DNA from 2 places in the Paenibacillus sp. PvR133 genome. Region 2 is predicted to be linked to the other one. Evidence: predicted binding sites of a transcription regulator. Region 2 holds the regulator's gene; the other holds the start of a gene.
What was found. Region 2 encodes CtsR, which represses protease genes until heat stress. Its sites were predicted from a motif close to ATGGTCAATAAAGGTCAAACA; they were not measured.
Positions count from the first base shown of each region.

Region 1: clpP (ATP-dependent Clp endopeptidase proteolytic subunit ClpP) is a predicted target of CtsR. The motif match lies at 3,335-3,355, and genes of this name have one in related genera.

Region 1 covers NZ_JAFIBS010000001.1:1,513,500-1,519,464, reverse strand. The annotation lists gene JOE49_RS06790 (phosphoglycerate kinase) at 1-650, opposite strand, end outside; gene gap (type I glyceraldehyde-3-phosphate dehydrogenase) at 771-1,781, opposite strand; gene JOE49_RS06780 (sugar-binding transcriptional regulator) at 1,876-2,913, opposite strand; tRNA gene JOE49_RS06775 (tRNA-Arg) at 3,183-3,257, shown strand; gene clpP (ATP-dependent Clp endopeptidase proteolytic subunit ClpP) at 3,468-4,064, shown strand; gene JOE49_RS06765 (PdaC/SigV domain-containing protein) at 4,191-5,300, opposite strand; gene JOE49_RS06760 (SIMPL domain-containing protein) at 5,540-5,965, opposite strand, start outside.
Region 2 covers NZ_JAFIBS010000001.1:593,913-599,877, reverse strand. The annotation lists rRNA gene JOE49_RS02730 (23S ribosomal RNA) at 1-2,005, shown strand, start outside; rRNA gene rrf (5S ribosomal RNA) at 2,156-2,272, shown strand; gene JOE49_RS02720 (GNAT family N-acetyltransferase) at 2,437-3,624, shown strand; gene JOE49_RS02715 (CtsR family transcriptional regulator) at 4,165-4,629, shown strand; gene mcsA (protein-arginine kinase activator protein McsA) at 4,699-5,223, shown strand; gene mcsB (protein-arginine kinase McsB) at 5,252-5,965, shown strand, end outside.

The DNA of each region.
Region 1 (5,965 bases), 920 kb from region 2:
ATGATTACGTTATCTGCAATATTCAGCAGGTTGTCGATCACGTCGATTTTGTCTTTTACCTTGGAACCGCCGATAATGGCTGTAAAAGGACGATCTGGGTTTGAAAGAGCTTTACCGATTACAGACAATTCTTTCTCCATCAGCAGGCCGGAAACAGCCGGAAGAAGATGCGCGATACCTTCTGTGGAAGCATGAGCACGGTGTGCTGCACCAAATGCGTCATTCACGAAAACGTCTGCCAATTCAGCAAATTGCTTCGCCAATTCAGGATCATTCTTTTCTTCTCCTGCATAGAAACGTACATTTTCAAGCAACAGCACGTCGCCGTTTTGCAGTTCAGCCACTTTCGCTTTAACAGCTTCGCCTACCGATTCGTCCACTTTAACTACTGGTTTTTTCAGCAGCTCAGACAAACGTACGCCAACAGGAGTCAGACGCATGGATTCAACAACCTGACCTTTTGGACGTCCAAAGTGACTCGCCAAAATAACTTTTGCACCTTTTTCAATCAGGTAGTTAATGGTTGGCAAGGTTTCACGAATACGCTTGTCATCCGTAATTTTACCGTCCTCAACCGGAACGTTAAAATCTACACGAACAAACACCCGTTTTCCATTCAGTTCTATATCACGTACGCTCTTTTTGTTCATCTCCATATTCCTCCGCACCCTTATAATTTTACGAATCAGGAATTCAAGGCACATTTGATATATAAAGAGCGGAAACAATAACCTGTTTCCGCTCTATGATGTTGCTCAATAAGACTGTTCTTATTTAGCCAGTTTTGCGAAGTATTCCAACGTGCGGATCAATTGTGCAGTGTAAGACATTTCATTGTCATACCAAGCTACAGTTTTCACCAGTTGTTTGTCGCCAACAGTCAGAACTTTAGTTTGAGTTGCATCAAACAAAGAACCGAAAGTAAGACCTTTGATGTCGGAAGAAACGATTTGATCTTCAGTGTATCCATAAGTTTCAGGATCGGAAGCTTCTTTCATCGCAGCGTTGATTTCTTCAGCAGTTACGTTTTTCTCCAGAACTGTTACCAGCTCAGTCAGGGAACCTGTAGGTACTGGAACACGTTGAGCCGCGCCATCCAATTTACCTTTCAACTCAGGGATAACCAAACCGATTGCTTTAGCAGCACCAGTTGTGTTAGGAATGATGTTTTCAGCTGCTGCACGAGCACGACGGAAGTCTCCTTTAGCATGTGGAGCATCCAAAGTGTTTTGGTCGCCAGTGTAAGCATGAATTGTAGTCATCAAGCCTTCAACGATACCAAATTTATCTTGCAGTGTTTTAGCCATAGGAGCCAGGCAGTTTGTTGTGCAAGAAGCACCGGAGATTACAGTTTCAGTTCCGTCCAGAATTTCATGGTTTACGTTGTAAACGACAGTTTTCATGTCGCCAGTAGCTGGAGCGGAGATAACAACTTTTTTAGCGCCGCCTTTCAAATGTTTCTCAGCAGCTTCTTTAGTTGTGAAGAAACCTGTACATTCCAGAACGATGTCTACACCCAGGTCTCCCCAAGGCAGTTCTTCAGGGTTGCGGTTAGCCAAAACTTTAACTTCTTTACCGTTTACTTTGAAGAAGCCGTCATGTACTTCTACTTGTCCTTGGAAATTACCTTGTGTTGTATCATATTTCAACAAATGTGCCAACATTTTGGAATCTGTCAAGTCATTGATTGCTACTACTTCAATACCTTCCACATTTTGAATCCGGCGGAAAGCAAGGCGTCCAATACGTCCGAAACCGTTAATACCAACTTTAACTGTCATGAGTGAGTTCCTCCCAAAGTTCGTTTAGTTTAGTTTTATATATTCAAGACAGACCCGAAAGCCCGTCAAGACAACATTATTCATAAATCCTATATTAATCATTTAAATAACGACTTACAATCTCAACAGCAGCGCCTTCGTCGGTGACTAGAATGTCCTCTTGCCCGAAACGCAGTACCGCATGAATAGCGGCCGCCTTGTTTTTGCCTCCAGCTACACCTAGAACCGTATCGGTACGCCTAATGTCTTCCAATCGGAGTCCAAGCGTCAGCATTCTGTGAACAACGACGCCATCTTCGTTAAAGTAATAACCAAACGATTCGGCTACCGCTCCTTCACTGCTGATCTGGGCAAAGGTTTCGGGATCAAGTTTACGTCTATGTGCCATCGCTATGGCGTTGCCTATCCCGTGAATGATGATACGACTCTCGCGAATCAGGTTCAATATATCCTGAATGTTCGTATCTTCAAGCAAGGAGTTGTAAGCATGATTGCTGAGCAAATCCGGTACATGGAGCAGACGGTATTGAGCGCCTACCTTGCGAGCCATTGTGGAAGCAATTGTGTTGGCCTGCATTTCCATGCTTTCTCCCAAACCCCCGCGTGCCGGTACAAACCACCCACCCTTAAGTGGGCCATTAGAAGGTAGTGCCAGTTGTTCCGCCACGTCGGCAATCGTCGTGCCACCTGTTACAGCGACCACATCCTCGTCGTCCATAACACTCAGCAACGCTTTTGCTCCAGCGCGCCCCAGCTCCTGCTTTGTTAACGGAGAAGCATCCGAATCCCCTGGAACGACAACCACCTTCCTCAAACCATAGGCTTGACGAATCTGGTCTTCCAATTGGGACAGGCCGAACAAGTTGTTCGCAATCGGCTCCAGCTGTTCCAGCAGATCCAGTCCTGCTTTGCTCACCTTCATGCCTACACTCTCAATCTCAATTAGCCCCTGAGCTTTAAGAAGATCGGTTTCGGCGCGCAACACGCGCTCGGTCATGTTCAGTGAAGCTGCCAGTGTTCTGCGTCCAACAACATCGGACAGCATAATCTGATGCAGGATCGTGTACCTTTTTTTCAAAACATCCATGAGGTCGGGCAGAAGCTGCTTCTGTATTTCTAATATCTTTCGCATGCTTTCCACTCCCGCACACTTCTAAGTTCTGTCTCTAATGCTCTATCTCTAACTGGTCTTAAAACGTCCCGGGATAACTTTTTAAGTCCCACGTATATCTTAACCAATATTTGCTCCATATGCAAGTCTATCTGAACCTATATTTCTCAACCATTTATCTGAATATGCGCATTTAATAAAAGCTTGCAATTCACTGCTGTATATCATATAATCATCTTTGTTTCCAATTAGTTGTTTAATTAGTTAGTTGTTTGCATTGAATCAACTATGCGCCCGTGGTCCAACGGATATGACGTAGGCCTCCGGAGCCTGAGATCGAGGTTCGATTCCTCGCGGGCGCGCCATTTTAAATGAACGCTTAGATGCTTCTATATAATGTTTTAACCAATAAGAGCGCTGAGGGCTCTTTTTTTTAATCATTAGTTTGACTTTCTTTGACTTTTTGTTTGAAATTGTTTATCATGTGGTTATTACGGTAACAGTTTATAAATAAGGGACGTGTAATCGGCATGTCCACCAAATCCACTAACGATATTTAAGGGAGGTTTTTTGACGTGAGCTATGTTCCTATGGTAGTAGAACAAAGTAACCGCGGCGAACGCGCCTATGACATTTATTCCAGACTGTTAAAGGATCGCATTATTTTGTTAGGCTCGGACGTCAATGACGTTGTAGCCAACTCTATAATTGCGCAAATGCTGTTTTTGGCTGCCGAAGATCCTGAAAAAGATATTCACTTGTATATTAACAGCCCTGGCGGTTCCATTACAGCTGGTATGGCCATTTTCGATACGATGCAATACATTAAACCTGACGTATCTACGATTTGCGTAGGTATGGCGGCTTCCATGGGCGCGTTCTTGCTGAATGCAGGCGCCAAAGGCAAACGTTTCGCTTTGCCAAACAGTGAAATTATGATCCACCAACCCCTGGGTGGTGCACAAGGCCAGGCAACGGATATCGAAATCCGCGCACGCCGCATTCTGAAAATGCGTGATAAACTGAACCGCATTCTCGCAGATCGCACAGGCCAACCACTGGAGCGCATTGAAAAAGATACAGACCGTGACTACTTCATGTCTGCTGATGATGCCAAGGAATACGGTATTATTGATAAAGTGCTAACTAGCTCCTCTCCAGAAGGTGTATAAGAGAAGAAATTTACCTCTTTCGATAACTGGTAAATGAAAAAGCTGCTCCGGATGTCCTTATCCGGTAGGCAGCTTTTTTGCTTTATTGTTTTTTAGGTTATAGACAATTGGACTTATTTATTTCTACTATTCATTCTGTCCCGCAAAAGGCTTTCCACCTTGAGGCAGCAGTTGACCGAACGAGTAGGTGAACTCAGGAATTCCATACGCGTATGGCGCATAATCATACAAATCAAACACGATTGTTACTCCACTGTTCGTCACATAAAAATTCTGATCTGCCGCCAGCTCTTTAAATTTGCCGAATCCTTCGCCAGCCTGAAGTGCATCGATTTTTTTCTTCAAATCAGCATTGAGGAACTTTTTGTAGTTCGGATTTGCCTTCAATACGTCAGACAATTGCAGCAGTTTACCATCAGCGAGCGAGAACGTATATCCTTTACGTGCCGTCATGCCATGCGCGCCACCCGTATACGAGTAGTCCTGCATAATCACACTCAGAATACCATCTTTGTTATAGGCAATCACAAAATCATTTCCGAACTCATACGGTCTTTCTGTTGTAGCCTCTCCCTCAGCCATCATCTTTTTGCCTGCTGCCAATATACCTTCTGCATGCTTTTTAAGCACATTGTTAATGGCCTGTTGAGCCTCAGAATTCAGCTGGCTACCGCTGATTTGCGGGTACTTAATCTTGTAGGACACCTTCGCACTACTCGAAGCTGGAAGTGTTTGAGACGCAATTGTAATCGGATTTAGCTGGCTTTTACTCAGCGTTACTGTTTTCTGAGCTGCATTCCATTGAGCATCTATGCCCAGATAGTCTTTCAGCAAACTCATAGGAATGTATAGCTTCCCAGCGATCTGTTTGGCATCCATACTACGTGTATTGATTCCATTGACGTTGACGTAGGCATCCGAGGAAGAAGCCATAATGTAAAGTTTATTGTACCCGCTACCTACGGTATATGTCGCTGTTTTCGCATCATAGCTTACTGGAATCCCCAAGCTGTCGCGCAGTGCGGCCACCGGAATCATTGTACTCCCGTTCACTTGGACACCTTTAGCGGGCAACGTTTTACCATTCCATTGGATGGTGATTCCTGGTTGCTGTGTTGTCGCTTGCTGCTGTTTCGTCGATGCTGCCTGGATATAGGAAACGGGAACAGCTGTGACTCCTGCGAAAATCCCTGCCGCCAGCAGTGCTGAACCCCATTTTATTGCATGCTTACTCATATTAAATATTCCTCCTGTTAATGATCTGTATTGTCTATGTGTGATAACTACTTTTATTATTATATCTATACCCTATTGTATGTAGTTTACAATCTGTACACTCTCCGATTTCAATATGTACACCTAATAACCCTTAGCTATGACAGACTCATTACAAAAAGGTTTCGGTATACAAAAAAAGCCAGCAAGCCAGCCTGCACATGATGCTGGCCGCTTGTGGCTTCGTTTGATGATCTATATTAGTTCATTTCGTATTGAGCCGACACTTGAACTTTCACTGTTACTTGCCCCGATTGTATCTCTGTCCCGCCACCTGCTACGTCCAAGAGCGATTTTGACATGGCATTTTCACGTTGTGTAAAGATTTGTGCTTCTCCGCCATCTACCGTCACACTCACAAGAGCACCTAACCCGCGTTTGGCTGCCTTAGCTACAGCACTGGCTTTAGATTGTACGCTTCCCAATGCCTTAGTAATGGCTTCTTCTTCATAAGTCGAAGGATTTTCCACGGAAAAACGTACATTATCTACGTTATTGGCTCCGGACTTGGTCGCCTCATCCAACAACTGACCGATTTTATCCAAATCGCGGTATTTGACGGAAAGTGTATGGTTGGCAGTGTAGCCTTTGAGCTTCTGCCCTTCTTTTTCGTTATAGGTGTAGTT
Region 2 (5,965 bases):
TTGGGTGCGGGGCCCGCAAGGGTTACCAAGCTCAGTCAAACTCCGAATGCCATAGATTTAGTTCCGGGAGTCAGACAGTGAGTGCTAAGATCCATTGTCGAAAGGGAAACAGCCCAGACCATCAGCTAAGGTCCCCAAGTGTGTGTTAAGTGGGAAAGGATGTGGAGTTGCACAGACAACCAGGATGTTGGCTTAGAAGCAGCCACCATTGAAAGAGTGCGTAATAGCTCACTGGTCGAGTGACTCTGCGCCGAAAATGTAACGGGGCTAAACACACCACCGAAGCTATGGCTTGATGCTTGCATCAGGGGTAGGGGAGCGTTGAATGCGGGTTGAAGGTGTACCGTAAGGAGCGCTGGACTGCATTCAAGTGAGAATGCCGGTATGAGTAACGAAAAGATCTGTGAGAATCAGATCCGCCGAAAGCCTAAGGGTTCCTGAGGAAGGTTCGTCCGCTCAGGGTAAGTCGGGACCTAAGGCGAGGCCGATAGGCGTAGTCGAAGGACAACAGGTCGAAATTCCTGTACCACCGTAATCCGTTATGAGCAATGGGGTGACGCAGTAGGGTAGTGACGCGGACTGATGGATGTCCGTCTAAGCAGTGAGGCTGGTGTGTAGGCAAATCCGCACATCGTAAGGCTGGGCTGTGATGGGGAGCGAAAATTGTAGTAGCGAAGGTCATGATCTCAGACTGCCAAGAAAAGCCTCTAGCCAGGAGAAGGTGCCCGTACCGCAAACCGACACAGGTAGGCGAGAAGAGAATTCTAAGGCGCGCGGAAGAACTCTCGTTAAGGAACTCGGCAAAATGACCCCGTAACTTCGGGAGAAGGGGTGCCTCGGTAGGGTGAATAGCCCGAGGGGGCCGCAGTGAAAAGGCCCAAGCGACTGTTTAGCAAAAACACAGGTCTGTGCGAAGCCGCAAGGCGAAGTATACGGGCTGACGCCTGCCCGGTGCTGGAAGGTTAAGGGGAGTGGTAAGCCTTCGGGCGAAGCTATGAACCGAAGCCCCAGTAAACGGCGGCCGTAACTATAACGGTCCTAAGGTAGCGAAATTCCTTGTCAGGTAAATTCTGACCCGCACGAATGGCGTAACGACTTGGGCGCTGTCTCAACGAGAGATCCGGTGAAATTTTAATACCTGTGAAGATGCAGGTTACCCGCGACAAGACGGAAAGACCCCATGGAGCTTTACTGCAGCTTGATATTGAATTTGGGTACGATCTGTACAGGATAGGTGGGAGCCGTTGAACTTTGAGCGCCAGCTTGAAGGGAGGCATCCTTGGGATACCACCCTGATCGTATCTAGGTTCTAACTTGGTACCGTAATCCGGTGCGAGGACAGTGTCAGGTGGGCAGTTTGACTGGGGCGGTCGCCTCCTAAAGAGTAACGGAGGCGCCCCAAGGTTCCCTCAGAATGGTTGGAAATCATTCGAAGAGTGCAAAGGCAGAAGGGAGCTTGACTGCGAGACCTACAAGTCGAGCAGGGACGAAAGTCGGGCTTAGTGATCCGGTGGTACCGCATGGAAGGGCCATCGCTCAACGGATAAAAGCTACCCTGGGGATAACAGGCTTATCTCCCCCAAGAGTCCACATCGACGGGGAGGTTTGGCACCTCGATGTCGGCTCATCGCATCCTGGGGCTGAAGTAGGTCCCAAGGGTTGGGCTGTTCGCCCATTAAAGCGGTACGCGAGCTGGGTTCAGAACGTCGTGAGACAGTTCGGTCCCTATCTGTCGTGGGCGTAGGAAATTTGAGAGGAGCTGTCCTTAGTACGAGAGGACCGGGATGGACGTACCGCTGGTGTACCAGTTGTTCCGCCAGGAGCACCGCTGGGTAGCTATGTACGGAAGGGATAAGCGCTGAAAGCATCTAAGCGTGAAGCCCCCCTCAAGATGAGATTTCCCAATTAGTAAGACCCCTTGAAGACGACGAGGTAGATAGGTTGGGGGTGGAAGTGCAGTAATGCATGGAGCTGACCAATACTAATCGGTCGAGGGCTTATCCTAAATAAAACGCAAATGAGTTTCGGATCCAGTTTTCAGGGTGTAACCTTGAAAGTATGTACAAGTGACATACAATAAGCGCATGGCTATTCATTCACACGATAAGTGATGAACCGAATAACCGTACGGAAGAATTTACGATGTAAATTCATGTTTGGTGGCGATAGCGGAGGGGTTCCACACGTACCCATCCCGAACACGACCGTTAAGCCCTCCAGCGCCGATGGTACTTGGACCGCAGGGTCCTGGGAGAGTAGGACGTCGCCAAGCAAAGATGAAAAGGATGATAATCTCATTGAGATTATCATCCTTTTTTTATGTGTTTTTAGATGGCCACCTGCTTCTAAGGTTGACAGAGGGAAGAGGCTTTGCCACACTCTAAGTGTATAATCTTTTTTATGGATGCCCAAGTATACGAGCGAGGTGACGAAGTTATGGAGATCAGACAATTACAACGTGAGGAATTTGAAGCGGCTATTGAATTATCTCAATATGCTTTTCAGTTTACAATGTCCCCGGAGGATCTGGAAAAATCCAAGAAGAAATTCAAACCAGAGCAAACATGGGGAATATTCGACGGACATGACTTGAATGCTAAACTGACTTTGTTACCGCTACAGGTATACATAAACAGTCAGGTTTTTGATATGGGGGGCATTGCTGGTGTGGCAACGTGGCCAGAAAAGCGTCGCGGAGGCATGGTATCACGCTTGTTGACGCATGCGCTTGAAGAGATGAAGTCTGCGGGACAAAGCCTTTCTTTTCTGCATCCATTCTCCTTTGCCTTCTATCGTAAATTTGGATGGGAAACGTATATTGAATACAAAAAGTACGTCATTCCCATTGAAAAATTCCCTGCAAAACTTAAAACAGAAGGTACAGTCAAACGCGATGTCAAAGATATTTTAGAATTGGACCAAGTGTATCAAGCGTATGCATCTCGTTATAATGGCACGCTGGTACGAGATAAGGAATGGTGGCAAGAGCGGATTTTAAATGAGAACTATCGAACTGCGGTATATTACTCAGAAACAGGCGATCCTCAGGGATATGCACTATACAAAATTGAAGATAAACAGTTGAATTGTGATGAGTTGGTATATGAAAATGAGACGGCTCGTCGGGCTTTATGGACTTATTTTGCAAATCATGACTCAATGATAGCCCAAGGTAAATTTAATTACGTTCCAGCAGATGACAATCTGCCATTTTTACTCGATGATCCACGAATTCAACAGGAAACTGTGCCTTATTTTATGGGTCGTATTGTGGATGCAGCTGCTTTTATAGAAAGATACCCTTTTGAACAGATTGGAGAAGAAACAAGTTTAACCTTAAATCTGACTGATCGGTATGCTCCATGGAATGATGGATTATGGAGATTAACGATTACTACGGAGGGGCAAGGACATCTGGAGAGAGTGGATATAAGCAATTCATCTGAAAACGCCATAGTAGCTGACTTGAAACTTGGGATTCAGTCACTGACGACTCTGATGCTTGGCTACCAGCAGGCTGATGATCTGTATAAATGGGGGCGTATTGAAGGCAGCAGTGAGTCTGTGTCTGCCCTTAAACGTGTAATACCGGTAAAACAAACGTTCTTATTGGATTTTTTCTGATAAAGGCCCATTTAGTTCTTCTTAGGCTCCATCTTTCAGGGAACATAACTTGTGTGGTTATCATAATTTTCAAAACTCTTTCTGTAATGGGAAGAGTTTTTTTATGGTATTGTATAAAACATAATTAGATTGCGAAAAATGGTATTGACCCCTTGGCAAAAATGAATAATGTGCTATAATATGAATATAGTCAAAGAAAGTCAAAGTCAATCAAGCCTAGTGCGATTCTGTAGAAGTACTATGCTGATGGATTAGCTGTATAAGGTGATTTTGATAGCAAAGAAGTAAATGAGGATCGAAATGATTTGCGTATAGTTAGGAGCTGACTCTTATGAACATAAGAGAAGTGTATGATTAATCGCAAATAAAGGCCACACTAGAGACAAAACGGTACAATTCCAATGGATGTAGATCAGGCAATAGCCTGAATACAGCTTAGATTCGTGACTTTACCGTTTGGTTAAGTTCAATATACGGCGGACTCTGTGGAGCGTGAAATGTACTTGAATACTTGCGTTTCCGTTAGTGGAGGATGATGAAATGCGCAATGTTTCCGATATTATTGAACAATATTTGAAAAGTATATTGCTGGAAAGTCCCCAAGGTTTAGTGGAGATTCAGCGCAATGATCTGGCTGACCGCTTTTCCTGCGTGCCGTCGCAAATTAATTATGTAATTAGCACCCGGTTTACGCTGGAAAAAGGCTATGTGGTGGAAAGTAAACGCGGTGGCGGGGGCTACATTCGTATTCAGCGAATTCAGCTGCCTGCACAGCATGCCATCCATACACATCTTCATCAGAGCATCGGGGAGGAAATAAGCCAATCGGCAGCAGAAGGTCTAATTTATCAGTTAGAGGAAGCCCATTTTTTAAGCAAAAGGGAAGCTAATTTAATGAAGGCTGCTTTATCAAGGGATACATTATTACTGAAGCTTCCCTATCGTGATCAACTGCGAGCAAGATTGCTTAAGGCTATGCTGATCTCGTTGCTGGCGACCAAATAGTGTGTGAATAGAGACTAACGTTTGGATGTAGGGATTGGTATAAATCCTGACATTGAAGGAGGTGCTTTTATGCTGTGCCAAGAATGTAATATGCGGCCGGCAACTTTGCATTTCACCAAAATTGTGAATGGCGAAAAGACAGAGTTTCATATTTGTGAGACGTGTGCCAAGGAAAAAGGGGAGATGATCCCTGGAACACCTAACGGATTTTCGATTCATAGCTTGTTGTCGGGGATGCTGGATTTTGACTCCAGTACAAAGAGCCAATCTCCAGGCCACAGTGGTCCGCAGAACCTGCAATGCAAGGATTGTGGCATGACCTATGCACAGTTTAGTAAGCTGGGACGTTTCGGATGCCCATCGTGCTATCAATATTTTGATAGTCGTCTGGACCCTCTGTTCAAGCGTGTGCATGGCAGTACGAATCATGTTGGTAAAGTTCCGGTTCGCACTGGAGGCCGACTGAAGGTTAAACGGCAAATTGACGATTTGAAAAAAGAGATGCAACAGCATATTGTACAGGAAGAATTTGAATCAGCTGCTGAGCTTAGGGATCAAATCAGAGAGCTTGAAAAAGAAATGACTGAAGAGTAAAGTTTGTGAAGAGTAGGAGGGATGCGTAATGCCCAATATTCGATTTACGGAGAAGCCGCTAAGTGACTGGATGCGTGGTGATGCTGCGGATTCGGAGATTGTCATTAGCAGCCGGGTGAGAATTGCGCGTAACTTGCAGCATCTGCCTTTTCCCATGCTTGCTACCAATCAGCAGTCGGAAGAAGCACTTCAACGCTTGACGGATATCCTTCAGTATGATGATTTAGGCGGTTTTGGTACTTTTCATACGTTGAAAATATCCGAGTTGGATGAGATCGACAAGCAGGTGCTGGTTGAGAAGCATTTGATTAGTCCAAATTTGGCGAACGAATCTCGTAACGGTGCTGTTTTAATTAGCGATGATGAATCGGTTAGTGTTATGATAAACGAAGAGGATCATCTGCGTATCCAGTGCTTATATCCGGGATGTCAGGTTAGGGAAGCTTGGGAACGCGCTATGATTATTGATGATGCATTTGAAGCGCATGTTGATTATGCATTTGATGATCGGAGAGGTTTTCTGACCAGTTGTCCGACGAATGTTGGCACAGGTATGAGAGCTTCGGTGATGATGCATTTGCCTGCATTAGTTATGACTCATCAAATCAATCGTATATTGTCTGCTGTTTCACAGGTAGGTCTTACAGTTCGTGGCATTTACGGTGAAGGCAGCGAAGCGGTCGGAAATTTGTTTCAGGTATCTAATCAGATTACACTGGGACAAACCGAAGCGGAGATTATT